2 regions of the Streptomyces sp. NBC_01635 genome follow, and region 1 is predicted to be linked to the other one. Evidence: riboswitches for the same ligand, from Rfam matches in the RefSeq annotation. Region 1 holds a riboswitch; the other holds the start of a gene.

The links. Region 1 has a riboswitch for cyclic di-AMP ahead of OHB56_RS30950 (M23 family metallopeptidase). Riboswitches for the same ligand answer to the same signal wherever they lie in the genome.
Positions count from the first base shown of each region.
Region 2: linked by a shared signal. The riboswitch ahead of OHB56_RS37000 (peptidoglycan DD-metalloendopeptidase family protein) and the one ahead of OHB56_RS30950 (M23 family metallopeptidase) in region 1 are both predicted to bind cyclic di-AMP.

Region 1 is NZ_CP109277.1:6,668,936-6,684,850, forward strand. It holds gene OHB56_RS30910 (cation acetate symporter) at 1-3, shown strand, start outside; gene OHB56_RS30915 (sucrase ferredoxin) at 110-1,048, opposite strand; gene OHB56_RS30920 (hypothetical protein) at 1,324-1,563, shown strand; gene OHB56_RS30925 (DUF6082 family protein) at 1,624-2,181, opposite strand; gene OHB56_RS30930 (CobW family GTP-binding protein) at 2,499-3,599, shown strand; gene OHB56_RS30935 (DNA topoisomerase IV subunit A) at 3,596-6,052, opposite strand; gene OHB56_RS30940 (pitrilysin family protein) at 6,469-7,857, shown strand; gene OHB56_RS30945 (pitrilysin family protein) at 7,854-9,242, shown strand; cyclic di-AMP (ydaO/yuaA leader) riboswitch at 9,500-9,662, shown strand; gene OHB56_RS30950 (M23 family metallopeptidase) at 9,675-10,448, shown strand; gene OHB56_RS30955 (GntR family transcriptional regulator) at 10,704-11,426, shown strand; gene OHB56_RS30960 (HPr family phosphocarrier protein) at 11,641-11,922, opposite strand; gene OHB56_RS30965 (GNAT family N-acetyltransferase) at 12,133-15,042, shown strand; gene OHB56_RS30970 (Na+/H+ antiporter subunit A) at 15,608-15,915, shown strand, end outside.
Region 2 is NZ_CP109277.1:7,994,992-8,010,906, reverse strand. It holds gene OHB56_RS37005 (SGNH/GDSL hydrolase family protein) at 1-286, opposite strand, end outside; gene OHB56_RS37000 (peptidoglycan DD-metalloendopeptidase family protein) at 600-1,565, opposite strand; cyclic di-AMP (ydaO/yuaA leader) riboswitch at 1,569-1,734, opposite strand; gene OHB56_RS36995 (tyrosine-protein phosphatase) at 2,254-3,051, shown strand; gene OHB56_RS36990 (DUF6126 family protein) at 3,127-3,249, opposite strand; gene OHB56_RS36985 (XRE family transcriptional regulator) at 3,246-3,869, opposite strand; gene OHB56_RS36980 (aspartate aminotransferase family protein) at 3,955-5,370, opposite strand; gene dxs (1-deoxy-D-xylulose-5-phosphate synthase) at 5,367-7,289, opposite strand; gene ispG (flavodoxin-dependent (E)-4-hydroxy-3-methylbut-2-enyl-diphosphate synthase) at 7,320-8,495, opposite strand; gene hpnH (adenosyl-hopene transferase HpnH) at 8,500-9,522, opposite strand; gene OHB56_RS36960 (1-hydroxy-2-methyl-2-butenyl 4-diphosphate reductase) at 9,528-10,169, opposite strand; gene shc (squalene--hopene cyclase) at 10,169-12,265, opposite strand; gene OHB56_RS36950 (polyprenyl synthetase family protein) at 12,386-13,450, opposite strand; gene hpnE (hydroxysqualene dehydroxylase HpnE) at 13,522-14,991, opposite strand; gene OHB56_RS36940 (DUF6380 family protein) at 14,988-15,128, opposite strand; gene hpnD (presqualene diphosphate synthase HpnD) at 15,128-15,915, opposite strand, start outside.

The DNA of each region.
Region 1 (15,915 bases):
TGACGCGGGCGGGGTGACGCGGGCCGTGACGGCGCCGGGCGCCCGAGCGGGGCGGGCCGTGCGACGACGCTCAGGTGCGGCGCGGCCACCCCGCGCAACGGTGTTCCGGTCAGCTCGCGAGCGCGGCCATGGTCACCTCGCGGATCGCCACCACGTCCATCCGCGCGGGCGAGCCCAGCGCCGACCCGCAGCTCTCCGCGCGGGGCGGCAGGGACGCCCCCTGGGCCACCTCCACGTGCCAGTGGCGCCCGTCGGCGTGCGCGACGGTCACCTCCCAGCACGGGGCCGCGCCGTCCGTCCGTACGACGGTCAGCGCTCCGGCGGCGTACTCGCCCACCGCGGTGCGCACGGCCAACTCGGCCGCCTGGCCGGGGCGCTCCCAGGCGGAGCTCCCGCGGCACCCCTCCACAAGGATCCGGCCCTCCTGCACGCCGCGCAGCGCCTCCTCGACGGTACGCGCCTCGGCCCTGCCGTACGCGTAGCCGTGGGGCAGTACGAGCACCGTGGGGGAGAAGCGGTGCCCGCCCAGGTGGGTGACCTCCCAGACGCCCTCGACGCCGGAGGCGGCGAGCTCGGCCGCCAGGGGCCGGCCGAGAAGTGCGCAGCAGCGGTCGCGCTTGCCGTTGGTGCAGACGAGGGCGAGCGGGTCGCCCTCGTGCGGCCGCCCGCCGAGTGCCGCGGCGAAGGTGCCGCTGTGTCCCCTGCCGAGGGCCGCGAAGTCGAGACCGAGCAGGCGCTCGGGGTCCGTGGTCGTGGCGGCGTGCAGCCACGCGCTGCCGGGCACGGTGTGGGCCGCGTACACCCGGCGCGCGGTGGGCGTCCGGCGGTCCGCGTGACGTCCGGGGCGTCTGATCAGGGCGATACGCACCCCGGTGCCCGACGCGGCGGCCTCCAGGGCCCGGCCCAGCGCCGGGTCGAGGTGGCTCGACGTGAGCGCCTTGGGGCCCCACGGACCGGGCTGTTCCAACAGGATCCAGGTCCTCGCGGTGGCCGCTGTTCCCGCGACGGGTTCGTCGAGCTCGCGGGAGGCGGTTGAGCACGTACTCACAGAGGTGAGCCTAACCTGAGTTGTTCCTGAGTGCCGAGTGGCACCACCTTGGCGCAATCCGCCGTCCACCCCCCAAGTGTTTCTGATCACCGATTCTCCGATCACTCGTGCTCCGGAGAGTGATATGAATGCGCGCAAGCGTTGCGCCTATTGAGGTGTGAGGCGGTCGCGTCGTGGCGAGCCGTCCCCCGGCGGGGGCTCGGACCTGCGAGGATGCCGTCGCGTAGCAGCGGGCGCGGGCCCGCTTGTGCCTTGAGGACAAAGGAAATCCATCAGTGAGTCAGATCATCCGCCGCCTTGGTGTCGCTCCACGTCATCGAGGCAGCACCGGGGGCGGGACCTGTCCCGACATCTTCGAGTTGGTGGACGGGAACTTCGCGGTCATCGGCACGGATATGACTGATTCGCTCGACGCCCAACTGCCCGAGGACGCGGCTCGGGCCGACTACGAACGCATCGTCGTGATTTCCCGGGAGACGCTGATCAAGGCGAAGGCGGACATCCCGGACGCCTAGTTGCGTCGGTCGGACGGACCCGTCCCTTACGGCGGTGCTGCTGCGGGGCGGTGCTGTGGCTCACGGGGCGAGGGGTGGTTCGCCGACCACCCACCACTCGTCGGTGTCGGCCTCGTCGAGCTGCAGCAGCAGGTCGTCGATCAGCCGGCCGAGCTCCGCCTCTTCGGTTCCCGTCAGGCTCGCGCGCTGATGCCGCGTCGCGTACCAGTACTCTCTGACGATCGGGTTCTGAAACATACCCCGGGCGTGTTTGAAGAATTCATCCCGGCTGAGGTTGCCGATGCGGTAGTAGCAGAGCAGGTTCGTGTACAGGGCGTTGGTGAAGAGGTACTGGCGACGCTTCTGCGCGGTGACCGGAATCTCGAAGATGTCCAGGACTTCGGTGAGTTCGGGGTCGTCCATCGCTTTGCTCAGCAGTTCCCAGTGCTGGCGCTGCTGGCTCGCCAGATTCGCGTGCCGCTGGGCGTGCGACTGCTGTTCCAGGCGTTCCAGGCGGGTGCGCAGCGACTCCAGCGTGTGGCGTTGGACCGCCGCGGTGGCGAGGATGCCCGCGGCCATCCCCAGTCCCGCCACCGCGGCGACATCAAGCCCGCGCTTGCGAATTTTCCGTGTGGTCATGTCAACCCCCGTATCAGGCGGCCGTCCGCCGGCCGTCGGAGTTCGGGTCGACTGCAGGGGACCGGCGAGCGGTGGGCGGCGCTTGCCGTCTTCCAGGGTGCCGAGCGGCTCTGATCGGCGGGAAGGCGGAGAGGCGGCGCACGGAGGGAAGCGAGGGTCGCACAATCCGGCGCCTTGTCCAACGTCTGCCCCGCGAATGCTGCTAACAATCGTTCACTTCGCCACAGTTCTCACCGCTCGTATCCTGGGGGGTCAGTTGATTCCCGGACGTACGCCGAGGCGCGAGCCGGGGTACGCGTAGGGGTGAAAGGGGTCGCGTGGTGGAGCGGAGCAGCGGTCGGCAGATTCCGGTCGTCGTCCTGGCCGGATTTCTCGGGTCGGGGAAGACCACTCTGCTCAACCACCTTCTCCACCACAGCGGCGGCAGCCGTATCGGGGCCGTCGTCAACGACTTCGGTGCCATCGAGATCGATGCCATGGCCGTGGCCGGAGCGCTCGGCGACTCGACCGTCTCGCTCGGCAACGGATGCCTGTGCTGTGCCGTCGACGGCAGCGAGCTCGACGTGTATCTCGAGCGGCTGGCGCGGCCGTCCGCCGGGATCGACGTCATCGTCATCGAGGCCAGCGGTCTCGCCGAGCCGCAGGAACTCGTGCGGATGGTGCTCGCCAGCGAACATCCCCGGATCGTGTACGGCGGACTCGTCGAGGTCGTGGACGCCGCCGAGTTCGAGGAGACCCGGGCCAGGCATCCCGGGATCGACCGGCACCTCGGCCTCGCCGATCTGGTCGTCGTGAACAAGCTCGACCGGGCGGCGGACGCGGAGGGCCTGCTCGATGTCGTGCGGTCGCTCGTCGAGCGTGCCGCCGTCGTCCCCGCCACGTACGGCCGTGTCGACCCGGAACTCCTCTTCGACTGCAGACCGGCCGAAGAACGCGTCGGGCAGCTCTCCTTCGACGACCTGCACCGGCACGGACCCGACGCCGACGAGCACGCCGGCCATCTGCACGCCCGGTACGACAGTCTGTCCTTCGCCTCCGCCGCGCCGCTCGACCCGCGGCGGCTGATCCGGTTCCTCGACAGCCGCCCGGAAGGGCTCTACCGGATCAAGGGATATGTCGACTTCGGGTCCTACGACACCGTGAACCGGTACGCCGTGCATGCCGTCGGGCGGTTCCTGAGGTTCTACCCGGAGCCCTGGCCGGCCGGTGCGGAGCGGCTCACGCAGCTGGTGCTCATCGGGACCGGTATCGACAGTGCCGCCCTCCGCAAGGAACTGGAGGAGGTATGCGGTGGCGAAGTCCCCGACGCCTCCGTTACCCCCGGTGCCCCACACGCCGACGAGCAGGGCATGTGGGGCGTGCTGCGGTACGTGCAGGAGCCCGACGACCCGCAGGGCCAGGAGGACCCGCAGGGTTAGACCGGCCCCGCCACCACCGCCACCGTCTTCGGCAGCGGCACTCCCGAGCCGTCGCGGCGCGGGTCGGGCTCCGGCAGGTCGACCGGCGTCCCGTTCTTCTGGGAGGCGCGGGCCGGGGCGGGGCCGGCCCAGGCCAGGGACAGGCAGTCCTCGCCCTTGAGGAACCGCTGGCAGCGCACCCCGCCGGTGGCCCGGCCCTTGCGCGGGAACTGGTCGAACGGGGTCAGCTTGGCCGTCGTCTGGACGGAGTCGTCCAGCGTGCCGCGCGAGCCGGCGACCGTGAACACCATCGCGTTCGTCCCCGGATCGACCGCCGTGAAGGTGATGACCTTCGCGCCCTCGGCGAGCTTGACGCCCGCCACGCCGCCGGCGGGACGCCCTTGCGGGCGGACCTGCGAGGCCTGGTAGCGCAGCAGTTGTGCGTCGTCGGTGACGAAGACCAGGTCCTCCTCACCCGTGCGCAGCTCGACGGCGCCGACGATCCGGTCGCCCTCCTTGAGGGTGATGACCTCCAGTTCCTCCTTGTTGGAGGGGTAGTCGGGCACCACCCGCTTGACGACGCCCTGTTCCGTGCCGAGGGCGAGGCCCGGCGACGCCTCGTCGAGCGTCGTCAGGCAGATCACCCGCTCGTCGTCCTCCAGGGAGACGAACTCCGAAATCGGCGCCCCGCCCGAGAGGTTCGGGGTCGGCATCGACTCCGGCAGCTGCGGGAGGTCGACGACGTTCAGCCGCAGCAGACGCCCCGTCGAGGTGACCACGCCCACCTCGCCCCGGGCGGTGGCCGGCGCCGCCGAGAGGATCATGTCGTGCTTGACCCGCTTGGCGTGCGCGCCTTTGGGGAACGGCTTCGCGTCCGCCGTGCGGGCGATCAGGCCCGTGTCGGAGAGCAGCACCCGGCACGGGTCGTCCGCCACCTGAAGCGGCACGGCGGCGACCGGGGTGGCGGACCCGTCCAGCAGGACCGTACGGCGGTCGTCACCGAACTTCTTCGCCACCGCGGCCAGTTCGGACGAGACCAGCTTGCGCAGCTCCGCGTCCGACTCCAGGATGCGGGTCAGCTCCTCGATCTCCGCGTTCAGCCGCTCCTGCTCCGCCTCCAGTTCGATGCGGTCGAACCTGGTGAGGCGGCGCAGGGGGGTGTCCAGGATGTACTGGGTCTGGATCTCGCTCAGCGAGAACTGCTCCATCAGACGCTGTTTCGCCTGCGCGGAGTTGTCGCTGGAGCGGATCAGGCGGATGACCTCGTCGATGTCCAGCAGCGCCGTGAGCAGGCCCTCGACCAGGTGCAGACGGTCGCGCCGCTTGCCGCGGCGGAACTCCGAGCGGCGGCGGACCACGGTGAAGCGGTGGTCGAGATAGACCTCCAGCAGCTCCTTGAGGCCCAGGGTGAGGGGCTGGCCGTCCACCAGGGCCACGTTGTTGATGCCGAAGGACTCCTCCATGGGGGTCAGCTTGTACAGCTGCTCCAGGACCGCCTCCGGTACGAAGCCGTTCTTGATCTCGACGACCAGCCGCAGACCGTGGGCGCGGTCGGTGAGGTCTTTGACGTCGGCGATGCCCAGGAGCTTCTTCGAACCGACCAGGTCCTTGATCTTGGCGATCACCTTCTCCGGGCCCACCGAGAACGGCAGTTCGGTGATGACCAGGCCCTTGCGGCGGGCGGTCACCTCCTCCACGGTGACCGTCGCGCGGATCTTGAAGGTGCCGCGGCCCTTCTCGTACGCGTCCCGGATGCCCGGAAGGCCGACGATCCTGCCGCCGGTGGGCAGGTCGGGGCCCGGGACGTGCTTCATCAGGGCGTCGAGGTCCGCGTTCGGATGCCGGATCAGGTGGCGGGCGGCCGAGATCACCTCGCGGAGGTTGTGCGGCGGCATGTTGGTGGCCATGCCGACCGCGATGCCCGACGCGCCGTTCACCAGGAGGTTCGGGAACGCGGCGGGCAGGGTCGTCGGCTCCTGCTCCTGGCCGTCGTAGTTGGGTGCGAAGTCGACCGTGTCCTCGTCGATGGACTCGGTCATCAGGCTCGTGGCCTCGGTCATCCGGCTCTCGGTGTACCGCATGGCGGCCGGCGGGTCGTCGTTGCCCAGGGAGCCGAAGTTGCCGTGGCCGTCGACCAGGGGGACCCGCATCGAGAAGGGCTGCGCCATGCGCACCAGGGCGTCGTAGATCGACGTGTCGCCATGGGGGTGCAGCTTGCCCATGACCTCGCCGACCACGCGTGCGCACTTCACGTAGCCGCGGTCGGGCCGCAGGCCCATCTCGTTCATCTGGTAGACGATGCGCCGGTGCACCGGCTTCATGCCGTCGCGCGCATCCGGCAGGGCGCGGGAGTAGATGACCGAGTACGCGTACTCGAGGAAGGAGCCCTGCATCTCGTCGACGACGTCGATGTCGAGGATCCGCTCCTCGTACGAGTCGTCGGGCGGCGGGGTCTTCGTGCTGCGGCGGGCCATCGCTGCCGGCTCCTTGCTGAAGCGTGGGACGGTATCTGACGCGGACCATTGTGGACCGCCGCACCGACAACCGGGACCATGACCCCCGCCGCTGTCCTCCGCCGGGGGCCGGGGCGGGGTGCCGGCAGAGTACGCGCACCTCCCGCCGGCGCCGCGAGCGGGGCACCCGGCGCGACCGGGGCGCGCCGGCACCGGGCGCGCGCCTCGTACGCGGCGTGATCCCCTGTCCAGTGCGGTCCCGTACACCCCACGAACCCCATGAGTACCGTGCCGTCCCACCCGTATCCGCGGTTCTCGCTCTCGGCGTACCCGGTCCCCTCCGGGAACTTCGCCGGTGCTCCGCACGCTTGCATACAGTGGCAGGACCGGCACAAACGGCGGATGCGACGACCGCCTCCGCGATCGAAGGGACATACATGCCCATGGGTCACACGGCCACCGCCCAGGCAGGCTCCGGCGGCCTGACAGCGACCGAGCACCGGCTGTCCAACGGCCTGCGCGTGGTGCTCTCCGAGGACCACCTGACCCCCGTCGCGGCGGTGTGCCTCTGGTACGACGTCGGCTCGCGTCATGAAGTCAAGGGCCGCACCGGCCTGGCTCACCTTTTCGAGCACCTCATGTTCCAGGGGTCCGGCCAGGTGAAGGGCAACGGCCACTTCGAACTGGTCCAGGGGGCCGGAGGCTCGCTCAACGGCACCACCAGCTTCGAGCGGACCAACTACTTCGAGACCATGCCGACCCACCAGCTGGAGCTCGCCCTCTGGCTCGAGGCCGACCGCATGGGCTCCCTGCTGGCCGCCCTGGACGAGGAGTCCATGGAGAACCAGCGGGACGTCGTCAAGAACGAGCGCCGCCAGCGCTACGACAACGTCCCCTACGGCACGGCTTTCGAGAAGCTGACCGCCCTCTCCTACCCGGAGGGCCACCCGTACCACCACACGCCCATCGGCTCGATGGCGGACCTGGACGCGGCCACCCTGGAGGACGCCCGCGCCTTCTTCCGCACGTACTACGCGCCCAACAACGCCGTGCTCTCCGTCGTCGGTGACATCGACCCGGAGCAGACGCTCGCCTGGATCGAGAAGTACTTCGGCTCCATCCCGTCCCACGACGGCAAGCCCGAGCCCCGCGACGGCTCGCTGCCCGGGATCATCGGCGAGGAGCTGCGTGAACTCGTCGAGGAGGAGGTCCCCTCGCGTGCGCTGATGGCCGCCTACCGGCTGCCCGAGGACGGCACGCGCGCGAGCGACGCGGCGGACCTGGCGCTCACCGTCCTCGGCGGCGGTGAGTCCTCGCGGCTCTACAACCGGCTGGTGCGACGGGACCGTACGGCCGTGGCGGCCGGATTCGGCCTGCTGCGGCTGGCCGGGGCGCCCTCCCTGGGCTGGCTGGACGTGAAGACGTCCGGTGACGTGGAGGTGCCCGTCATCGAGGCCGCGATCGACGAGGAGCTCGCCCGGTTCGCCGAGGAGGGCCCCACGGCCGAGGAGATGGAGCGCGCCCAGGCGCAGCTGGAGCGGGAGTGGCTGGACCGGCTCAGCACCGTCGCCGGCCGGGCCGACGAGCTGTGCCGGTACGCCGTCCTGTTCGGCGACCCGCAGCTCGCCCTCACCGCCGTAGGGCGCATCCTCGACGTGACCGCCGAGGACGTCCGGGAGGTCGCCAAGGCCCGCCTGCGTCCCGACAACCGCGCGGTGCTCGTCTACGAGCCCGTCGCCTCCGGGGCCGGGGAGTCCGAAGAAGCCGCCGGCGCCGAGGAAGCCGCGGCCGCCGGCACCGACGAGAACGAGGAGACGGCGAAGTGACCGAGCTCGCCACGATGGATTTCCACCCCCAGCCGCAGGCGGGCGAGGCCCGGCCCTGGGCCTTCCCGGCCCCCGAGCGCACCACCCTCGGCAACGGTCTGACGGTGCTGCGCTGCCACCGTCCCGGCCAGCAGATCGTCGCTGTCGAGGTGCTGCTCGACGCGCCCCTGGAGGCTGAGCCGGCCGGGCTCGACGGTGTCGCCACGATCACCGCGCGGGCGTTCTCCGAGGGCACCGACAAGCACTCCGCCGAGGAGTTCGCCGCCGAGCTCGAGCGCTGCGGCGCCACCCTGGACGCCTACGCCGACCACCCCGGCATCCGTCTGAGCCTCGAGGTGCCGGCCTCACGGCTGGCCAAGGCACTCGGGCTGCTCGCCGACGCCCTCAGGGCGCCCGCCTTCGCCGACAGCGAGATCGAGCGCCTCGTCCGCAACCGCCTCGACGAGATCCCGCACGAGCTGGCCAACCCCTCCCGCCGCGCCGCCAAGGAACTCTCCAAGGAGCTGTTCCCGGCGACGTCGCGCATGTCCCGCCCGCGCCAGGGCAGCGAGGAGACGGTCGCGGTCATCGACTCGGCGGCCGTACGAGCCTTCTACGAGAAGCACGTCCGCCCCGCGACCGCCACCACGGTGGTCGTCGGCGACCTCACCGGCACCGACCTGGACGAGCTGCTCGGCGACACCCTCGGCGCCTGGACCGGATCGGCCGCCCAGCCGCGGCCCGTTCCGCCGGTCGTCGCCGACGACACCGGCCGGGTCGTGATCGTGGACCGCCCCGGCGCCGTGCAGACGCAGCTGCTCATCGGCCGCGTCGGAGCGGACCGGCACGACCGTGTGTGGGCCGCGCAGGTGCTCGGCGCCTACTGCCTCGGCGGCACCCTCACCTCCCGGCTGGACCGCGTCCTGCGCGAGGAGAAGGGCTACACCTACGGCGTACGGTCGTTCGCCCAGGTTCTGAGGTCCGCCCCGGACGGCACCGGCGCGTCGCTGCTCGCCATCAGCGGATCCGTCGACACCCCGAACACCGGGCCCGCCCTGCAGGACCTGTGGACGGTGCTGCGCACCCTCGCCGCGGAGGGCCTCACCGACGCCGAACGCGACGTCGCCGTGCAGAACCTGGTGGGTGTGGCGCCGCTCAAGTACGAGACCGCCGCAGCCGTCGCCGGCACCCTGGCCGACCAGGTGGAGCAGCACCTGCCCGACGACTACCAGGCCGAGCTGTACCGGCGGCTCGCCGCCACCGGCACCGTGGAGGCGACCGCGGCGGTGGTGAACGCCTTCCCGGTGGACCGTCTCGTGACCGTGCTGGTCGGCGACGCGGCGAAGATCAAGGAGCCCGTCGAGGCGCTCGGCATCGGTGAAGTCGCCGTGGTGGCCGCCGAGTAGACGGCCTGTCAGCGATCGGAACGCCGCTGGGGGCAGTCTGCTGCGAGGGCCCCGCGGACACCCGGTGGAGCGCACCTGCGCGTGGCCCTGGTGACGTGAAAGTCACCAGGGCCCGCTTATGCCCGAATTGGGGTGGGAGGCGCCTGTCTGCCCTGTGGGATGCGCTACAAAAGCCGGGATTCGTTTGGGAATCGAAACGCGTCCCGCTTAGCTTCATGCGGTCTGTTCGTCGGGCAGTGCGCCGCACCCGCGGCACCGGACAGTCATCGCCGAGTCCCCCTACGGCGCGAGCCGGGGGAGCCGGGGACCCAACCGTCCCTGGGGTGAATCGGACGCCCGCGCGTGTCGCGAGGGGGCCCGTAGGAGACCTTCCTGCTCCGAACCCGTCAGCTAACCCGGTAGGCGAGAGGGAAGGAAAGGACCACCCTGTACATGGCGTTCACCCGCGCCCCCGGGAAGCACCGCCGTCCCGGCCGCGTGCATCGCGGCACCGCCAAGGTGGCGGGCGTCGCGGCCCTCACCACCACCGGTGTCATCGGCTCCCTCGCGGCTCCGGCGCTCGCCGCCGAACCCCTCGCGGAACAGACCGGCCTCACCCCCGTGATCACCCTGGGTGACGAGGTCGCCGCCCAGATCGACGCCCAGGCGGCCGCCCAGCACGAGGCCGCGCGCGAGGCGGCCCAGGCCGCCGCCCGCGAAGCCGCCGAGGAAGCTGCCCGGGAGAGGGCGGCCGAGGAGGCCGAGCAGGCCCGCGAAGTCGAGGAACGCGCAGCGCGGGAGGCCGAGCGCAAGCGTCTCAACACCTTCGTGTCCCCGATCGCGGGCTCCTACGTCTCGACCGGTTACCTGTCCGGCGGCGCCGTCTGGTCCTCCGGCAGCCACACCGGTGTCGACTTCCACGCCGCGAGCGGCACCCCCGTGCTCTCGGTCGGCATGGGCACCGTCGTCGAGGCCGGCTGGGGCGGCGCCTACGGCAACCACGTCGTGATCAAGATGCACGACGGCACGTACACCCAGTACGGCCACCTGTCGTCCGTCGGTGTCTCGGTGGGTCAGCAGGTCACCCCGGGACAGCAGATCGGCGTCTCCGGCGCCACCGGCAACGTCACCGGCGCGCATCTGCACTTCGAGGCCCGCACCACCGCCGAGTACGGCTCCGACATCGACCCCGTCGCGTACCTCCGCGCGCACGGCGCGAACCTCTGACCGGGCACGTACCCCCGGCCTCCGTATGCGCCTCGACGTCCGCGGGATCCCCTGACACCGCGGGTGTCCGCTTTCCGTGGAATGGCCCCGGACCGCTCTGCGGGCCGGGGCTTTCGAGGTTTCCGGCGGACCGCCCGTTGTCCAAAAACGAACATGATTTCCGGCTCGCCGTCGGAAATTCCCGCGCGTTGCAATAGAGTCACGGAACAGGCGTCGCCCGTTGACGTTATGCGGGGATTAATTCGGAGGTCGGTCATGCGTATTCCGGCGCACTCGGTGTGCACGGCGATCCGGGACGACATCGTCTCGGGTGTCTACGAGCGTGGCGGCCGGCTCACCGAGGAACTCCTCGCCCGCCGCTACGGCGTCTCGCGCGTCCCCGTCCGGGAGGCCCTGCGCACCCTGGAGGCCGAGGGCTTCGTGGTGACCCGGCGCCACGCGGGCGCGTGCGTCGCGGAACCCACCGAGCAGGAGGCCGCCGACCTGCTGGAGATGCGGCTGCTGCTGGAGCCGCTCGGAGCCTCCCGCGCCGCGCAGCGCCGCACCGAGGCCCACCTGAAGGTGCTGCGCGGCCTGGTCCGGCTGGGTCAGGGGCGGGCCCGCCAGGGCCACAGCGACGACCTGCGCTCCCTGGGCGGCTGGTTCCACGAGACGCTCGCCCAGGCGTCCGGCAGCCCGGCGCTGACGTCGACGCTGATCCGGCTCCGGCACAAGATCGGCTGGATGTACGAGGTGCGGGGGACGAGGGACCCCGTGGAGTGCTGGGCGGAGCACGGCGCGGTCGTGGACGCCGTGGTGCGCGGGGACGGTGAGCGCGCGCGTGCGGTCATGGCGCTGCACACCGAGCGTGCCGCCGCCGCCCACCGTCTGCGCTTCACCGCCGGGGCTGGCGGGGCCGAGCGCGCGGACCGGACGGCCCGCGCGGAGGGCGTGAGGGACTCGCAACATCCCGTAAACACGCCGAGCCTGCGCTCTTAACGCGGGTGCCGTATACAAAAGGGAGCGCGCTTCCAGGGCATTTCTTGCTGTGCTCGAAAAGGGAAAGAGAAAGGCCCGCCCGGCGATATTCGGGCAGGCCTTTCGGTGGTGCGGGCCGGTATCTGTGAGCCACAGAGAACCGTAACCATCCATTGAGGAAACCGGACGGCGCGCAACCGGTTCCGCGAGAGCGGCGCCGGCTCGGGCGCAGAAATCAGACGGTCTCGGGGAGCTCCTCGAGACCCTCGGAGACCAGCTTCGCCAGTCGGTCCAGGGCGGCGTCGGCCCCCTCGGCGTCGGAAGCGAGGACGATCTCCTCGCCGCCCTGGGCGCCCAGGCCCAGAACGGCCAGCATGGAGGCCGCGTTGACGGGGTTGCCGCCGGCCTTGGCGATCGTCACCGGAACGCCGGTGGCCGTGGCGGATCGGACGAAGATGGAGGCGGGGCGGGCGTGGAGGCCCTCGGCCCAGCCGACGTTGACGCGGCGCTCAGCCATGTGTTGCTGCCCTTCGGAGTTCAGGTTGTCTAGACCAGTTTCCCATATGGCGAACCATGCCGGGGAGCGGCCCCGGGAGCGGCCCCGGAAGCGGTGCCGGGAGCGGCACCCGCTCACGCTCCCGTCGGCACCCGACCGCGGCCTCGGTCCGGCCCGTGCCCCACGGACTGCCTCGCGCCGTCACCGTACGCGAGCCGTACTCTGGGGGCCATGCAGACCTCCTCGGACCGGCATGAGTATCCCGCCCACTGGGAGGCCGACGTGGTGCTGCGCGACGGAGGCACCGCGCGCGTACGCCCCATCACCGTCGACGACGCCGAGCGTCTGGTCAGCTTCTACGAGCAGGTGTCGGACGAGTCGAAGTACTACCGCTTCTTCGCGCCCTACCCCCGCCTGTCCGCCAAGGACGTGCACCGCTTCACGCACCACGACTTCGTGGACCGGGTGGGACTCGCGGCCACCGTGGGCGGTGAGTTCATCGCCACCGTACGCTACGACCGGATCGGCCCCGACGGAGCGCCCGCGTCGTCGCCGGCCGACGAGGCAGAGGTCGCCTTCCTCGTGCAGGACGCCCACCAGGGCCGGGGCATCGCCTCCGCCCTGCTCGAGCACATCGCCGCTGTCGCCCGGGAGCGCGGCATCCGCCGGTTCGCCGCCGAGGTGCTGCCGGCCAACAGCAAGATGATCAAGGTGTTCACGGACGCCGGGTACACCCAGAAGCGCAGCTTCGAGGACGGCGTCGTCCGCCTCGAGTTCGGCCTCGAACCCACCGACCGTTCCCTGGCCGTGCAGCAGGCGCGCGAGCAGCGCGCCGAGGCCCGCTCGGTGCAGCGGCTGCTCGCCCCGGGCTCGGTCGCCGTCATCGGCGCCGGCCGCACGCCCGGCGGCGTGGGCCGCAGCCTCCTCGACAACATCCGGGACGCCGGATTCACCGGCCGCCTGTACGCCGTGAACAAGGCCCTCCCGCCGGATCGGAAGGAACTCGACGGAGCCGCCGGGGTGCCCGCCCACCGCTCGGTGCGGGACATCGACGGCCCGGTCGACCTCGCCGTCGTCGCGGTGCCCGCCGACGACGTCCCCGAGACCGTGGCCGAATGCGGCGAACACGGAGTGCAGGGGATCGTCGTCGTGTCCGCCGGGTACGCCGAGGCGGGCCCCGACGGCCGCGAGCGCCAGCGCGCCCTCGTCCGCCAGGCCCGCTCGTACGGCATGCGGATCATCGGACCGAACGCGTTCGGCGTCATCAACACCTCCCCGGAGGTACGCCTGAACGCCTCGCTCGCGCCGCGGATGCCGCGGCCCGGCCGCATCGGCCTGTTCGCCCAGTCCGGAGCCATCGGCATCGCCCTGCTGTCACGGCTGCACCGGCGCGGCGGGGGAGTCACCGGTGTCACGGGCGTGTCCACCTTCGTGTCTTCCGGCAACCGGGCCGACGTCTCCGGCAACGACGTCATGCAGTACTGGTACGACGACCCGGACACCGATGTCGCCCTGATGTACCTGGAGTCCATCGGCAACCCCCGCAAGTTCACCCGCCTCGCCCGCCGTACCGCGGCGGTGAAGCCCCTGGTCGTGGTCCAGGGCGCCCGTCACGGCTCCGGACCCCGCGGGCACGCCGTGCGCGCGACGCGCCTGCCCCACGCCACCGTCTCCGCGCTGCTGCGGCAGGCCGGGGTGATCCGGGTGGACACCATCACGGAACTGGTCGACGCGGGTCTGCTGCTCGCCCGGCAGCCGCTGCCGTCCGGACCCCGGGTGGCGATCCTGGGCAACTCCGAGTCCCTGGGGCTGCTCACCTACGACGCCTGCCTCGCCGAAGGGCTGCGCCCGCACCGCCCGCTGGACCTCACCACCGGGGCGTCGGCGGCGGACTTCCACGCGGCGCTGTCCCGGGCACTGGCCGACGACACCTGCGACGCCGTGGTGGTGACCGCGATTCCGGCGCTGGGAGAGCCGCCCACCGACGACGCGGCACTCGCCGGGGCGCTGCGTTCGGCCGCCGCCGCGACCCCGTCCAAGCCGGTCCTGGTCGTCCACGTGGAACTCGGCGGCCTGGCCGAGGCCCTGTCGGCGGCGGCCAGCACGGCCCCGCAGCCGGCCCCGGCCCGCCCGGAAACGCAGGCCACGCACCCCGCCCCGCCCGACGGCAGGCGCCCGCCCACCGCGACGACGCCGGTCACCGCGTCGACGCGGGCCACTCCACAGGGTCCGGCCGTCCCGTCCGCCCCGCTCACCCCCGTGAGCCTCCCCGAGGACGCCCACCTCATCCCCGCCTACCCCGCCGCCGAGCGCGCGGTCCGGGCCCTCGCCCACTCCGTCGCCTATGCCCAGTGGCGACGGGACGCCGCCGACCCCGGCAAGGTGCCCGGGTACGAGGACATCGACGAGCGGAGCGCCGCCGCCCTCATCGACGCGCAGCTCACGCGCGGGGAGAGCCTCACCCTCGGCACCGAGGAGACCCGCGCGCTGCTCGGCGCCTACGGCATCCACGTCCACCGCGCCCTCCCCGCGCCCACCGCCGACGCCGCCGTCGAGGCCGCCCGCACCCTCGGCCGGCCCGTGGCCCTCAAGGTGACCGCCCCGCACCTGAGGCACCGCGCCGACCTGGGCGGCGTACGGCTGGACCTGGCGGACGAGGAGCAACTGCGCCGGGCCTACGCCGAGCTGACGGAGCAGCTCGGCACGCCCGAGGAACTGAGCCCCGTCGTGCAGCGGATGGCACCGCGCGGTGTCGACACCATTGTTCGCGCGGTGATCGATCCCGCCGCCGGAGCCGCGCTCTCCTTCGGGCTCGCCGGTGCCCCGTCGCAGCTGCTCGGGGACATGGCGCACCGGCTGATCCCGGTCACCGACCGGGAGGCGGCCTCCCTGGTGAGGTCGATCCGGACCGCACCCCTCCTGTTCGGCTGGCGCGGCTCGGCCCCCGTCGACACCCCCGCTCTGGAGGAGCTGCTGCTGCGGGTGTCGCGGCTGGTCGACGACCATCCCGAGGTCGTCGCGGTCGGCCTGGAGCCGGTCGTCGTCGCCACCCACGGGGTGAGCGTCCTCAGCGCCTCCGTACGCCTGGCCCCGCCCCCCGTCCGTGACGACCTCGGCCCCCGGACCCTCCCGGCGTACTGAGAGCGGCGTGACCCCCTGGGCGTTTCAACACGGCAGGTCGCCGTGTGTTTGACGGTGCGTCGAGCGGGCTACCCGTGCTTCCGGCCGGCAGCGGCACCTGCCGCAGGCACGGGACCGGCCCGCCGGCCGCGACGGCTTCCCGCCCGGGACGGCCTTCGGGCCGCTGTACGGGTACGACCGGACCGGCCCGCCCGATGAACGGAGAGAACGGCATGCACCTCGGGGCCCTCGACGCCGACGGGATCGGCTCCCCCCTCGTCCGGCACATCGCCCGCACCGGTCCCGGGGTGCCGAAGCCCTTGCCGGTCCTTCCGCCGCTCCTTCCGCCCTGCTCTGCACCGATCGGCTGAGCGCGAGGCCGGGGCCCGTGCGGCTCGCCGCGCCCCGAGCGGAGCCGCGTGGCGGGCCTCGCGTCCGGCGCGGCGGTGCCCCGCCCGACGGCTCCCCCTGCTACACAGAGCACTGCAGAGCGAAATAGTGACAAACCGAACATAATCTCCAGGATTGAGCGGCGGGGCCCGACCGTACGTCAGCGGTCGGCCGGCGCGAAGGAGTTGGTGCTGACGTGCTGGTCCTGCTGGCCGCCTACGCGGCGGCCGCAGTGTCGATGCCCTGGTGGGAGAAGCGGCTCGGCCGTGCGATGTGGTTCGTGGCGGCCCTGGTGCCGTTGGCGACCGTGGCCTGGGCGGGCACACGGGCGGCGCGCGTCCTGGACGGCGGCGCGTACCAGGAGTCCCTGTACTGGGCTCCGTCGCTCGGCCTGACGGTAGACCTGCGCCTGGACGCCCTGTCGCTGCTGATGCTGTGGGTGGTGGCCGGCGTCGGAGCCCTGGTGCTCCTGTACTGCCGGTACTACGTCGAGCGCGACGCCGG
Region 2 (15,915 bases), 1.3 Mb from region 1:
CCACCTCGTCCGGGTCACTGCCGGGACGCAGGATGTCGTTGCCGCCCGCACAGAAGGAAACCAGTGCGGGGGCCAGTTCGACGGCCCGCGGAAGCTGGTCGGCCATGATCTGGTCGAGCAGTTTTCCGCGCACCGCGAGATTTGTGTACCGGAAGTCGCCTTCGGGACGCCGGTCGGCGAGAAGCACCGCGAATCGGTCGGCCCAGCCGACGAATGCCCCGTCGGGACCGGGGTCGCCGACGCCCTCGGTGAAGCTGTCCCCCACCGCCACGTACGACCCGATCACTGCCTTGCTGTCATTCTTCGAATCGTCTGCCACAACCGGACATGATTCACCTTCGAATGTGACCTACGCGACCGTAGGAAGGCATTGACGGACGGTGAGATAAGCCACTCGCGAAGCATCGGCCAATCCGGAATAGCCCTCCGGGCAGGGACGTTGATCGGCGAGCAACGTGACGCACGGAACACCCCCGGCACCCCCGGCATTCCCCACCCCTCCACCTTTATGAGCACACCGGGCGCACCGGACGCACGAAAGGCCGGACCCGGGGATCGGGGTCCGGCCTTTCGGCGCGTCAGGCAGGTTGCCTCGGGGGTCAGCCGATGGAGACGCCCTTGCCGCGGAGGTAGGAGACCGGGTCCAGGTCCGAGCCGTAGTTCGGCGTGGTGCGGATCTCGAAGTGCAGGTGCGGACCGGTCGAGTTGCCGGTGGAGCCCGAGAGGCCGACCTGCTGGCCGCCGCTCACCGTCTGGCCGGCCGAGACGGAGAGCGAGGACAGGTGGGCGTACTGGGCGTAGTAACCGTCGTTCAGCTTGATGACGACCTGGTTGCCGTACGAGCCGGCCCAGCCGGCGGAGACGACGGTGCCCGCGCCCACGGCCTTCAGGGAGGTGCCGGTCGGAATGGCGAAGTCGACACCGGTGTGGTAGCCGCTGGACCACATGCTGCCGGCCACCTTGTAGGCGGTGCCGAGGCCGCCGCCGGGCACCGGCGAGCTGTAACCGGAGGTGGTCGCGGCCTGCTTCGCGGTGGTCGAGCCGGAGGAGGACTTCGGCGCGGACTGCCCGGAGGCCTTGCCGGCCGTCGTCGGCTTCGACGCGGAGGACGGAGCCGACGGAGCAGATGAAGAGGGCGTCTCGGAAGAAGAGGGCTTCTTCGGCGCACTGGTCGCGGCGGCCTTGCCGTCGACCGAGAGCTTCAGGCCGGGGTGGATGAGCGACGGGTCGTCGCCCACGGCCTCACGGTTGTCGGAGTAGAGCTGCTTCCAGCCACCGTCGACGTTCTCGGACTCGGCGATCTTCGCCAGGTAGTCGCCGCCCTTCACGATGTACGTGCGGACCTCGCCGTTCCTGCCACCGTCCGCCTTCACGCCGTCAGACGCCTTGCCGGCGACGGAATACGACTGGACGGCCTTTTCCGGGGCGGCCTGCGGAGTGGCGGCGCTCGCTCCGGTGGCGCCGAGGAGCGGCAGGGCGAGTACGGCGCCACCGGTCCCGGCGACGGCGATGGAACGGGTGAAACGCAAAGCGCTGGGACGGCGGTGCTTACCCTTTGCGGGCATGACGAATTTCCTCTCCGGCGCCTACGAGGTGAGCTGTCGGGTGCGGACTGGAGATGCCCGGCCGCGTCGAGAACGCGACTTAACCCCAAGCCGTTCCGGAGACCGGAACAGGCAGTCGTACCTGTGGGTCCCCCGCTCCTGCCATATACGGGTCAGAGGGTGAAGGTTCCGGACAGCGGCAGGATTAGGCGTCCGTCCGGATCGATGGCGAACGTAGGCGACCGAGACGCAAAGGGACAAGCACGATCTTCTGACCGAAGGTGTGCTTTCGTGATCCATTGCCCTGAAAACCGTCACCCAGAGTCGCCCAGAATTTTCGACACCCCCCGAACCCCCTTGCGAAATGCCGGAATTACGTGAACATGGCGACAACACATCGTCACCTCTATGACGATGCTCACCACCCCATTCCCATCTCCCCCTCTATGGTGGCACGTTATGGCGAAACTCCTTAAACGGACAGAACGTACCAATAGGTGAATCCTTGGACGGTTCGGCCGGGTCGGGGCGTGAGGCCGGCGGCACGGGTCCGTCCGCGCCGGCGGCTCCGCACCGGGGCTCCCCGGGACGGCCCTGCCTCCACTCCGACGGCCCCGTCGCCACCTCATCGCCCCTGCTCGGCATGTCGTATCGTCGGGTGACGCCCGCCGCCGACGCGCCGGCGGCGCAGAGTGGGAGAGGGGCCCCCGTGACGCAGCAGATCCCGTCGACCGAACCCGAGCTCACCGGAGTGCGCAATTTCCGTGATGTGGGCGGTCTGCCGACCGTCGACGGCCGCCGGGTGCGGCACGGGGCGCTGTTCCGCAGTGGCCATCTCGCGCACGCCACGGAGGAGGACGCCGCCTTCCTGTCCTCCCTGGGGCTGCACACCGTCTTCGACTTCCGCAACGCGGCCGACCACAAGCTGGACGGGCGGGACATCGAACTGCCCGGCGTGCGCAATGTGAACCTGCCGCTGAGCGACCCGGCCGACGGCGCCGAGTTCTGGAGGATGGTCCGCGACGGGGACCTGGACCAGCTCCGTTCGATCCTCGCCGGCGGCAAGGGGGCGGAGCGGATGATCGCCTCGTACCGCATGACGGTGAGGCAACGCACCGCCGAGCACTCCCAGGTGCTGCTCTCGCTCGCCGAGGAGAGTGTGCCCGCGCTGATGCACTGCGCGGCGGGCAAGGACCGCGCGGGCCTGTCGGTGGCGGTGACGCTGCTCGCGCTGGGCGTGGAACGGGACGCGATCTACGACGACTACCTGAAGTCCAGCGCCGCGCACCGCCGCTACAAGGTGCGCCGCAGCGGCACCTCCGCCTCGGCCTACTCCCCCGAGGTCATGGAACTGCTCGACCCCCTGTTCGACGCCCGCGCCGAGTACCTGTCGGCCGCGCTGGAGACGATCGAGGAGACCTGGGGCGGGGTGGACCCCTACCTCGAGCAGGGACTCGGGCTCACCCCCGAGAACCGGGAGCGGCTGCGCGAGCGCATGCTGGACTGAGTGATCCCCCGGCCGAGCAGGTGCTCGGCCGGGGGATCACGGAATCACTCGGCTCCCGCCGCGTCCGTCCGGGGACTACTGCTTCGCACCCAGCTCGAACAGCAGATAGATGAAACCCGCGAAGAGGTGCCCCACCACCACGTAGACGAACAGCCTCACCCACAGGGCGCGGGGAAACTTCTCCTCCAGGTCTTTCATGACACATCTCCTTGGGTGGGGCCCAGGCACAGGGCGGCCGTGGGGCTCTGCAGCAGGGTGTGGACGAACAGCAGCTCGACGCCGTCGGGGTCCTCGGCGGCGATACGGTGCGGGGTCAGCGAGTCGAAGTGCGCGCTGTCCCCCGGGGCGAGGCGGTGCAGGGCGTCCCCGAGGCGCAGCCGCAGCCGCCCCTTGAGGACGTACAGCCACTCCTCGCCCGGGTGGACCCGCACGATGTCGCCCTGGGCCCCGTACGGGACCTGGACCCGCAGGGCCTGCATCCCGCGCCCGGGGGAACCGGCCTGCCGGTACGTCCAACCGCCCACGGAGGTCGGCTCCATGTCACCGGCGCGCGTCACCGCCTCGCGGTCGGCGGTCGTCTCACCGAGCAGTTCGGAAACCGTCGTACCGTAGATACGGGCGAGGGAGAGCAGCATCGGCAGCGAGGGCTGGCGCTGCCCGGTCTCCAGCCGGGAGAGATGGGCGGGCGACAGCCCCGCGTCGCGGGCGGCGGCCTCCAGCGTCAGGGAGGCCCGACGCCTCAGGGCGCGCAGCTGCGGCGCGACCGCGGGGAGCGCGGCGGCCGGTCCGGCCGACGGCTCGGCCTCGGGGGAGCTCATGACTCCATTCAGGCGCATCTTTGCCTGTGGGGCAAATCGTTTGCCTCACAGGCAAAAAGCGCCCGGCCTGCGGAACGTCACGGTCTCACCGGTCGGCGACCGCCTGTTTCACCAGTGTCCTGCCGAACTCCCACACCAGACCGCCGTCGTGGGCATCGTCCATGACCGCGGTGAAGGCGTCCACGAACCGGTCCACCTCCCGCTCGCCGATGATCAGCGGCGGGATCAGCTTGATCACCTCCAGATGGTCGCCGGAGACCTGGGTGAGGATCCTGTGCTTCTGCAGCAGTGGGACCACCACCATCTGTGCGAAGAGTCCCTTCCGAGCGGCCTGCAGCATGGCCCAGCGACCGCGCAGCTTCAGCGACCGCGGCCGGCCGAACTCGATGCCGATCATCAGACCCCGGCCACGGACGTCGGCGAGCAGCTCGTACGTGTCGACGAGGGCCGCGAGCCGGGACCGCAGCAGTTCCCCGGTGGCCCGGACGTTCGCGACGATCTGCTCGTTCTCCATCACCGCCAGCACCGCGAGGCCCGCGGCCATGGCCTGGGCGTTGCCTCCGAAGCTGGCCGAGTGGACCAGCACCCGGTCCATCGACGAGTAGACCTTCCGGAAGATCCAGTCCTTGCCGAGCGTGGCCCCCACCGGCACATAGCCGCCGGAGAGCGCCTTGGCCACGCACACCAGGTCCGGCTCGACCCCTTCCTCGTGCTGGTAGGCGTAGAAGTCGCCGGTCCGTCCGAGTCCGGTCTGCACTTCGTCGGCGATCAGCAGCGCCTTGTGCCGGTGCAGCAGTTCCTGGGCGGCGCGCAGATAGCCGGGCGGGGCCGCGTGCACACCCTTGCCCTGGATGGGTTCCACGATGAGGGCGGCGACGTCGCCCTTGGCCAACTCCCGCCCGAGTGCGTCCACATCACCCAGGGGTACCGCCGTGTCGGGCAGCAGCGGGGCGAATCCGTCCCGGAATCCGGACTCGCCGTTGACGGACAGGGAGCCGGTGGTCAGCCCGTGGAAGGCGTGCGCGCAGTACAGGACCCTGGACCTGCCGGTGGCGCGGCGGGCGAACTTCAGCGCGGTCTCGACCGCCTCCGTGCCGCTGTTGCCGAAGAACACCCGGTCCAGATGAGGGCTGTGGGTGAGCAGTTCCTCGGCCAGCAGTCCGGGCAGGGGCGGGCAGTCGAAGCGGGTGAGATCGGCGAGCGAGGCGTCGAGGACGTCGTGCAGCGCCTTGCGGACCACGGGGTGGTGACGCCCCAGGCCCATCACCCCGAATCCGGCGAGCATGTCCAGGTGGTCGTTGCCGTCCGCGTCCCAGAAGTGGGCGCCCTCGGCGCGTTCGTAGACCTTGTCGAAGCCGATGGTGTGCAGCATGCGCGGGAGCTGGTGGTTGAGGTGTCTGGTGTGCAGCTCGTAGCGTTCGGCTCCGCGCTCGGCCAGCAGCGCGCCGAGGTCGAAGTCCCCGGCCCGCGAGGGCTCCGGGGTGGACTCCACGGTGTTCATGGCTGTTGCTCCCGTTGCTTCTCGGACGGTTCCCCCGGGGACCGCCGCTCCCGGCCCACGGCCGGGCTCGCGCCGATCCGGCCGGCGATCTCGACGGGCGTCAGGCCGATGTCCGCCAGCACCTCACCGCGCTTGGCGTGCGCGAGGAACTGCTCCGGAATGCCGAACCGCCGTACCGGTACATCGACATCCGCGTCGCCCAGCGCCAGCGCCACGGCCGAACCCACGCCCGCCGCACGGCTGTTGTCCTCGACAACGGCCACGAGCCGGTGCCGCGCGGAAAGTTCGACGAGTTCGGGTGCGACGGGTTTGACCCAGCGCGGGTCGACCACGGTGCACCCGGTACCGCGTGCCTCGAGCAGTTCGGCGGCCTGGAGGCAGACGGGCGCCATGACGCCGACCGACACCAGCAGCACCTCGGGATCGCCGGCGCGGTGCAGCACGTCCGTGCCGCCGATCCGGTCGAGCGCCGGGACGGCCGGGCCCACGGACTCCTTGGGGAACCGCAGCAGCGTCGGCGCGTCGTCGACGGCGACCGCCTCCCTCAGCTGGGCACGCAGCCGGTCGGCGTCGCGTGGCGCGGCGATGCGCAGACCGGGCACGACCTGGAGCACCGACAGGTCCCACATGCCGTTGTGCGAGGGCCCGTCGACGCCGGTGACGCCGGCCCGGTCCAGGACGAAGGTGACCCCGCAGCGGTGCAGGGCCACGTCCATCAGCAGCTGGTCGAAGGCGCGGTTGAGGAAGGTGGCGTACACGGCGACGACCGGGTGCGTGCCGCCCGTCGCCAGGCCCGCCGCGGACACGGCGGCGTGCTGCTCGGCGATGCCGACGTCCCACACCCGGTCCGGGAACCGCTCGGCGAAGGTACCCAGGCCGACCGGATGCAGCATGGCGGCGGTGATCGCCACCACGTCCTCGCGTTCTTCACCGACGCGGACGATCTCCTCGCCGAAGACGGAGGTCCAGGACGGGCCTCCGGCCGGTGCGAGCGGGGCGCAGGTGAGGGGGTCCATCACGCCGACGGTGTGGAAGCGGTCCGCCTCGTCCGCCAGGGCGGGCTGGTAGCCGCGGCCCTTCTCGGTGAGGCAGTGGACCAGGACGGGCCCGTGGAAGCGTTTGGCGCGGCGCAGGGCGGACTCCACGGCCCCGATGTCGTGCCCGTCGATGGGGCCGACGTACTTCAGGCCCAGGTCCTCGAAGAGGCCCTGGGGAGCGAAGGCGTCCTTGAAGCCCTTCTTCGCGCCATGCAGCGCCTCGTAGACGGTGCCGCCGATCACGGGGGTGTGCCGGAGCACGTGCTTGCCCCAGGCGAGCACCCGTTCGTAGCCGTCGGTGGTGCGCAGGGTCGCGAGGTGGTCGGCGAGGCCGCCGATGGTCGGGGCGTAGGAGCGCTCGTTGTCGTTGACGACGATGATCAGCGGGCGGTCCTTGGCGGCGGCGATGTTGTTCAGCGCCTCCCAGGCCATGCCGCCGGTCAGGGCTCCGTCGCCGATCACCGCGACGACGTGCCCCTTCTCCCCCTGCACCCGGCGTGCCTTGGCCAGCCCGTCGGCCCAGCCCAGTGCCGTGGAGGCGTGGCTGTTCTCGATGACGTCGTGCTCGGACTCCTCGCGCGAGGGGTAGCCGGAGAGGCCGCCCTTGCCGCGCAGCTTGGAAAAATCCTGACGGCCCGTCAGGAGCTTGTGCACGTAGCTCTGGTGACCCGTGTCCCACAGGATGCGGTCGACGGGTGACTCGAAGACCCGGTGCAGGGCGACGGTGAGCTCCACCACGCCCAGGTTGGGGCCGAGATGACCGCCGGTCCTGGCAACCGCGTGCACCAGGAACTCTCTGATCTCTTCGGACAGTTCACCGAGTTCCGCCTCGGACAACGCCTTCAGGTCGCGTGGTTGCCTGATGCTCTCCAGTATCGTCACGCTCGGCCCCCTATCGGTCCGTGCCTCGTCTCAACCCACCGTCACTGCCGGCTTTCCGGTACCGGCCGGGGCGCCGGAGCCGGCGCCGTCGGCTTCCATCTGTTCGGCGATCTTCATGGCCTCCTCGATGAGGGTCTCCACGATCTTCGACTCCGGCACGGTCTTGATCACCTCGCCCTTCACGAAGATCTGCCCCTTGCCGTTGCCGGACGCCACCCCCAGATCGGCCTCCCGGGCCTCCCCCGGACCGTTCACCACACAGCCCATCACCGCCACCCGCAACGGCACGTCCATCCCCTCCAGACCCGCCGTCACCTCGTCCGCCATCTTGTACACATCCACCTGCGCACGCCCGCAGGACGGACACGAAACGATCTCCAGACCCCGCTGCTTGAGATTCAGCGACTCCAGGATCTGCAGGCCGACCTTGACCTCCTCCACCGGCGGCGCCGACAGCGACACCCGGATCGTGTCCCCGATCCCCTGCGAGAGCAGCGCCCCGAACGCCACCGCCGACTTGATCGTGCCCTGGAACGCCGGCCCCGCCTCGGTCACCCCCAGGTGCAGCGGATAGTCGCACTGCGCCGCCAGCTGCCGGTAGGCCTCCACCATCACCACCGGATCGTTGTGCTTGACCGAGATCTTGATGTCCCGAAAGCCGTGCTCCTCGAACAGCGACGCCTCCCACAGCGCCGACTCCGCCAGCGCCTCCGGCGTCGCCTTCCCGTACTTCTGCAGCAGCCGCCGGTCCAGCGAGCCGGCGTTCACCCCGATCCGGATCGGCGTGCCGTGCTCCCCGGCCGCCTTCGCGATCTCCTTGACCTTGTCGTCGAACTGCTTGATGTTGCCCGGGTTCACCCGCACCGCCGCACAGCCCGCCTCGATCGCCGCGAACACGTACTTCGGCTGGAAGTGAATATCGGCGATCACCGGAATCTGCGACTTGCGCGCGATCGTCGCCAGCGCGTCCGCGTCGTCCTGCGTGGGACACGCCACCCGCACGATCTGACAGCCCGACGCCGTCAGCTCCGCGATCTGCTGCAGCGTCGCCCCGATGTCCGAGGTCCGCGTCGTCGTCATCGACTGCACCGACACCGGCGCGTCCCCGCCCACCGCCACCGACCCGACCTGGATCTTCCGGCTCCTGCGGCGCCGAGCCAGCGGCCGGACCGGCACCTCGGGGACCCCGAGGGAGACAGCGGTCACGGCGTCACTCCCCGTTTCCCGAGACCGTCTCGCGCAGGGCGCGCAGGGACTCCTTCAGGGACCCCATGGTGGCGAGGACCGCGGTGGGCTCGTAGCCGCAGTGCGCCATGCAGTTGGCGCAGCGCGGGTCCTTGCCGCGGCCGTACTTGTCCCAGTCGGTCTCCTCGATCAACTCCCGGTACGTCGGCACATAGCCGTCGCTCATCAGGTAGCAGGGACGCTGCCAGCCGAAGAGCGAGTAGTTCGGGATCGCCCACGCGGTGCACGGGAAGTCGACCCTGCCCTCGAGGAAGTCCAGGAACAGTGGCGAGTGGTTGAGCCGCCAGCGGCGGCGGTTGCCCCCGGCGAACGCCTTCCTGAACAGCTCGCGGGTCTGCTCCACGCCGAGGAAGTGCTCCTGGTCGGGGGCCTTCTCGTAGGCGTAGGCGGGCGAGATCATCATCTCGTCGACCCGGAGGTCGTCGTTGAGGTAGTTGAGCACCTCGATGATGGTCTGCGGGGTGTCGGTGTTGAAGAAGGTCGAGTTGGTGGTGACCCGGAAGCCGCGTCGCTTGGCCTCCTTGATGGCGGCCACCGCCTCGTCGAACACGCCCTCCTTCGCGACGGACTCGTCGTGCCGCTTGCGCAGTCCGTCGATGTGCACGGCGAACGCGAAGTACGGCGACGGGGTGAACTTGTCCATCTTCTTGCGCAGCAGCATGGCGTTGGTGCACAGGAACACGTACTTGCGCCGGCCCACCAGCTGGCGCACGATCTCGTCGATCTGAGGGTGCATCAGCGGCTCGCCGCCGGCGATCGACACCATCGGCGCCCCGGACTCCAGCACCGCGCCCACGGCCTGCGCGACCGGCATGCGCTGCTTGAGCACCCCGGCCGGGTGCTGGATCTTCCCGCAGCCCTCACAGGCGAGGTTGCAGGCGAAGAGCGGTTCCAGCTCGACGATCAGCGGGAACTTGTCCCGCCTGCGGAGCTTCTGTTCGGCCAAGTATGTAGCGACCTTGATGGACTGACGCAGCGGCATGGCCATCTGGCTCACCTCCTGGGGAGCAGCAAGGAACGGTGCCATTCGAGATACGCGGGAAGAACGGAACGAAGAACGCGGAAAGCCGATATTCCACCGCGCACCGTGCCGATCCGGACCAGTTCATGTTCAGGAGCGTCCACGACCACCCGTACGGCCGCAACAGGGCGCGCACCCGCGCGGACGGCGCTCAGGAGCGTGGCCGCGGACTCCATGTCGACCGCGATCGCGCCGGTGGTGAGCAGCTCGGACCGTTCGTGCCCCCGGACCACGTGCTCGGAGCCGGTGAGCGGCCCGATGTGGACGGTGCGCCCCGGCGCGACCCGTGCCAGCTCCTTCACCAGCAGGTCGGTCCGCACGCACGGCACGCTGCCGCGCGGGTCGCGGGTCTCCCCGGCGACCACCAGGTCGCCGGGGTGCATTCCGGGGGCCAGCCCGGCGCAGAAGCCGGTGGCCAGCACGGCGGCGTCGCGCAGCGCCGGGCCGGCGAGCGCCCGGGTGACGGAACGCTCGGCCGCCGCGGGCCCCATGCCGGTGCGCAGGACGGTGACCGGTCCGCCGGGGCCGCCGCGGCCCATCCCCCTCAGGGCGAGCCGCTCGATGCCGAGCGCGCAGGCGATCAGCAACGGCGCCGGGGCCGCCCGGGGGCTCATCAGCCGCCCTTCGCCTCGGCCGGTTGCTGCGGTGCGCCGGCGCCCGGCGCACCGGCAGCCGCCGTGTCCGCCCCCGGCTGCACTCCCGGCGCCTCCGCCGGCCGAGCAGCCGGCGGCTTGGCGAACGGCTCCCCGTTCACGTACCGGCCGAGCGCGGTGAGCGGGAAGACCTGCCGGTAGAGGTGGTAGTTGATGGAGAAGTCCCAGGGGAACCCGGTGCCCGTGAAGTAGGGCTCGTCCCAGGAGCCGTCCTCGTGCTGGGTGGCCGCCAGCCAGGTGATGCCGCGTTCGACGGCCGCGGACTCCTTCTCGCCCGCCGCCAGCAGGGCCATCAGCGCCCAGCCGGTCTGCGAGGGGGTCGAGGCGCCCTTGCCGCTCCACTCGCGGGAGTCGCGGTAGGAGCGCAGGTCCTCGCCCCATCCTCCGTCCTCGTTCTGGACCGACTCCAGCCAGGACACGGCCCGTCGGACGGCCGGGTGCGAGCCGGGGAGGCCGGCGGCGACCAGCGCGGGCACCACGGACCCGGTGCCGTAGAGGTAGTTGACGCCCCAGCGTCCGAACCACGAACCGTCCGGCTCCTGTTCGGCGAGCAGCCACCGGATGCCGCGCCTGGTGCGCGGGTCGTGGGCGAGCCCTTCGACGGCGAGCATCTCCACGACGTGCGCGGTGACATCGGCCGACGGCGGGTCGATGACCTCGCCGAAGTCGCAGAACGGCAGCCGGTTGGGGAACGGGCTGGTGTTGTCGACGTCGAAGGCGCCCCAGGCGCCGTTGCGGGACTGCATGCCGAGGTTCCAGCGGACCCCGCGGCCGATGGCGTTGTCCACCCGCTCCGGGTCGTGGTGCTTGACCCGGCGGAGTGCGAGGACCACCTCGGCGGTGTCGTCGATGTCGGGGTAGTTGTCGTTGTGGAACTCGAACGCCCATCCCCCGGGCGCCAGTCCGGGCCTGCGCACCGACCAGTCGCCGGGCCGTACGACCTGTTCGCCGAGCATCCAGTCGGCGGCTCTGACCAGTCGGGGGTGGTCGGCGGGCAGACCGGCGTCGGCGAGGGCGATGGTCGCGAGGCAGGTGTCCCACACCGGGGACTGGCAGGCCTCGATCATCCGGGCGCCGTCCTCGCGCCACACCGCGAACCGGTCGAGGGACCGGAGTCCGGCCCGCATCACCGGGTGGTTCAGGTCGTAGCCGAGCAGGTGCAGCGCGATGACGGAGTAGACGGCGGGCGGCTGGATGCCGCCCCAGCAGCCGTCGTTCTCCTGCCGCTCGATGATCCAGCGGGCCGCGGTGTTCATCGCCGCCCTGCGCAGCCGGCGCGGGACGGCCCGGCGCAGTGCGTGCAGGCCCTTGTCGAGCCGCTGGAAGGCGCCGTCCCAGCTGATCGCCGGTGCCATCCGTCCGGGAGGGTTGGGCCTGGCCGGGTCGGTGTGCAGTTCGTCGAGCGGGAACGGGGCGGGTCGTACCGGCCGCTGGGCGGAGACGATCGTCAACGGGACGATGGTCTGGCGGGCCCAGCAGCCGAAGTCGTAGATGTTGAGCGGCACCCAGGACGGGAACCAGATCAGCTCGGGCGGGAGTTCGGGCAGGTCCTCCCACTTCCACCAGCCGAACAGGGCCAGCCAGATCCGGGTGAAGACCCGGGAGGCGGCGACCCCGCCCCGGTCGCGGACCCAGGCGGCGGCACGCGCCATGTGCGGGGCGTCCGGCCGGTCGCCGGCCAGCCGCAGCGCGACGTACGCCTCGATGGTGGCGGAGAGGTCGCCGGGTCCGCCGTAGAAGGTGGCCCAGGTGCCGTCCTCGCGCTGCTCGCCCCGGATGAACAGGGCGGCGGCCCGGGTGGTCTCCTCCTCGAGGATGCCCAGGAACTGACGCAGCAGCAGGTCCTCGGCGTCCATCGTGACGTTGGTCTCGAGGTCTCCCTTCCACCAGCCCTGGTCGTCCTGGCGGGACAGCAGGAACTCGGTGGCGCGCCGCATGGCGTCGGCGGCGATGTCGGGTACCCCGGCCGCCGCGGGGATGTCGGTGTCGGTGTCGCTGGCCGCGGCCACCGAGGACGGCAGGGCCGCCCCGGTGCTTCCGTCGGTCGTCGCTGTCATGGCTTCCCCTTCGTGCAGTCCTGCAATGTGTGCGTCTGCTGTGGGTCCGCCGTCGGCCGGTGCCGTACCTCCCCGCAACACCGGCCGGCGACTACGCGAGGGTTATTCGACCGATAGTGATCATCTCTTTCGTACGACGACGAAGTCCGCGAGCGCGGTGAACTGCTCCCGCACCCTGTCGGGCATGTCGACGGCGTCGAGGGCCTCGATGGCGATGGTGTGCTGTCGACGTGCTTCCTGGGCGGTCCACTCCCGTCCGCCGGCCTGCTCGATGAGGGCCGCACGGGCCGCGAACTCCTCCTCGGAGAAGTTCGCGAAGTCACTGCTGCCCGCGTCGGCGGCGAGGATCTCCGCGAGCTGCCCGGAGGCCGGGCCGCCCTCGGCGAGCGCCGCCACGACCGGGAGGGACTTCTTGCGCTGGCGCAGATCGCTCCAGGTCTGCTTGCCGGTGGCCGCCGGGTCGCCCCAGATGCCGAGGAGGTCGTCGACTGCCTGGAAGGCCAGGCCGAGGTGGTAGCCGTACTTCTCCAGGGTGTCCGCGGTACGCGGGTCGGCGCCGCCGAGCACCGCTCCGACGGAGCTGGCGCAGGCGAGCAGGGCGCCGGTCTTGTTGCCCTCCATCTCCAGGCACTCCTCGACGCCGACCCGGTCGCGGTGCTCGTAGGAGATGTCCTGTGCCTGGCCGTCGATGAGGGCGCGGGTGGCGGTGGTCAGCCGGCGGGCGGCCCGGCCGGCCTCGGCGGTGCCGAGTTCCAGCAGCACCTCGTTGGCGAGGGCGAACAGGGCGTCGCCGACCAGGATGGCCTGGGCGGGGCCGTGCACCTTCCAGACGGTGTCGCGGTGCCTGCGCTGCTCGTCGCCGTCCATGAGGTCGTCGTGCAGCAGGGAGAAGTTGTGGACGAGTTCGACGGCGACCGCGCCGGGGACGCCGACTTCGGGGGCGGCGCCGGTGACCTCGGCGGACAGCACGGCGAGCGCGGGGCGCACGGCCTTGCCGCCGTCGCCGTCGGCGGGCCTGCCCTGGGCGTCGATCCAGCCGAAGTGGTAGGCGGCGACGGTGTCCATGGGGGGCGCCAGGCGGTCGATGGCCGCCCGCAGTACCGGCATGGCCAGTGTCCTGCCGCGCTCCAGGAGCGCGGGCACGTCCGCCGCGGTCCTTCCAGCGGCCTTCGAGGCCGGGGGCACAGTGGGCACAGTCTCTCCTCTTGTTGCGGTACCGGGGGTGCGGGGGCCCGCCACGGCGGGTGCGTCGGCGCTCACCGGAGTCCCTCTCGCACGGCGGGGCCCGGGGCGCCGCGGCCGGCCGCCCCGTCCCACGCGAAGAGGTGGCGGGGGCGGGGCCGGCCCAGGCTGCTCAGCGCGGCGTCCGCCGCGCCGACGCCGCTGCGGACCGCACCCTCCATGGTCGCGGGCCACCCGGTGGCGGTCCACGCTCCGGCCAGGTACAGGCCGGGAGCCTTGGTGCGGGCGCCGGGCCTGAGCCGTCCGACGCCGGGAGCGGGGGCGAACGTGGCGGTGCGCTCCCTGGTGACGAAGAAGTCCCGCACGGTGGCGCCGCGGGTGCCCGGCAGCAGGCGCTCCAGTTCGGGCAGGTAGCGCTCGCGCAGCACGGCCACGGGCTCGTCGATGTCGTTCTGGGCGACCGACTGCGAGACGGCCAGGTACTGCCCTTCCCGCAGGCCGGAGGCCCGGGTGCGGTCGAAGACCCACTGCACGGGGCTGCCGAGGGCAGCGAAGAAGGGACTGGTGAGCACCGTGCGGTCGTAGACGACGTGGAGGTTGAGGATCGGCGCGGTGCCGATGCCGAGCAGCCGCCCGGGGTCGTCGAGCGCTCCGGCGGGCAGCAGGTCGTACGCCTCGCGCTGCGGCACGGCGAGGACGACGGCGTCCGCGTCGAGGGTCTCGCCGGGAACCTGCACGCTCCAGCTCCCGTCGCCGCGCCGGGAGACGGAGGTGACGCGGGTACGGACCTCGGTGCGGACGCCCGCGGAGTCGAGCGCCTTGCGGGTCAGCCGGTCGTGCAGGTCGCCCAGGGGGACGTGGGCCCAGCCGATGTCGGCCGCGCCCGGGTCGGACAGCAGACCGGTCTTGAAGACCATCGCGGCGAGCGCCAGGGACGCGTCGCCCGCGACCGCGTTGAGGGTGGCGACCCCCACCAGGTCCCACAGTGCCTCGACGGCGCGCGGCGACTGGCCGTGCGCGGCCAGCCAGCTGCCGAAGTCCTGGTCGTCGAGAGCGGGATCGGCGAGGTCGAGTCCCTTGAGCGCGAGCGCGGCCCGGCCCACGTTCGCCCGTTCGGCGAGCGAGAGGTGCGGGTAGGCGGCGAGGCTGCGTCCCAGGTGCAGGGGTACGGGCAGCGGGTCGCGGCGCAGCCGGCCGAGCCGGCGTCCCTCGGGCCGGTCGGCGTCGATCACGGGCACGTCGAGACGGTTCTGCAGTGGTGCCAGGGCCGCCCCCTCGATCCGGTCGAGGAACCAGCGGTAGGCGGTGCAGCAGCGCAGGTAGACGTGCTGGCCGTTGTCGACGGTCAGGTCGCCGCGCTGGAAGGAGAAGACGAGCCCGCCGAGCCGGGGGCGGCCTTCGAGCAGGGTGACGCGCACGCCGGCGTCGGCGAGCGCGAGCGCGGCGGTGGCGCCGGCGAGCCCGCCGCCGACCACGACGGCGTGCCGCCTCGCCGGGGCGTCGTCGCCGGCGGGCGGGTTCCCGGAGCTGGTGACACGGGTCATGGCGTGCCCTCCCCTGCCCGGCCGCCGTGCCACCGGATCGGTGCGCGGCGGGCCGTCCCGGTCAGGGACGCAGGGCGGCGGCGGAGGGTTGCGCCCCGCTTGCCGGCGGCGCCGTCGGGCGGGAGTGGTGTGTCCATCAGGCGCGCCTCCTGACGGTCCGCCGGGTGACGTGCCGGGTGTCCAGGCCGGACAGGCCGCGCACCGCGACGTAGGCCTTCTCCCGTCCGGGCAGGGAGACCCGGCCGCGCAGCACGGCCTCGGGCTCGCGCTCGATGCGGTCGAGGAGACGGCGGTAGATGCCGGCCATGGCGGCGACACAGGCGCCGCTGCGCCGGTCGAGCATGGGCAGCAGCCGGTAGCCCTCGGCGAACAGGGCGCGGGCCCGGCGCACCTCGAAGTGGACGAGGCCGGCGAAGTCGGATCCCTCCGGCGGGGTCGGCCCGCCGAACCCGGCCGAGCAGCCGAACTTGGCCAGGTCGTCGGCGGGCAGATAGGTGCGCCCGCCCTCGGCGTCCTCCCGGACGTCCCTCAGGATGTTGGTGAGCTGGAGCGCGAGCCCCAGCGTGTCGGCGTACTCGGGGGCGCGTTCGGCGCCCCGGGCCCCGGGTTCGGTGCCGAAGACGCCGAGGGAGACCCGCCCGATGGCGCCGGCGACGCAGCGGCAGTAGACCTTCAGGTCGTCCCAGGTCTCGTAGGTCTCGCCGCGCAGGTCCATCTGGACGCCGTCGATCAGCTCGTCCAGACCGCCGAGCGGGACCGGGAACTGCTGCGCGGTGTGCGCGAGGGCGACGGCGACCGGGTCGGTGTCGTCCTCGTCGACCGCCCCGTCCCGGACCCGGGTGAGCAGCGCCCGGGTGTCCTCGAGCCGGGCGGCCTTGACGTCGTCCGGCAGCGTGCCGTCGCCGATGTCGTCGACGCGCCGGG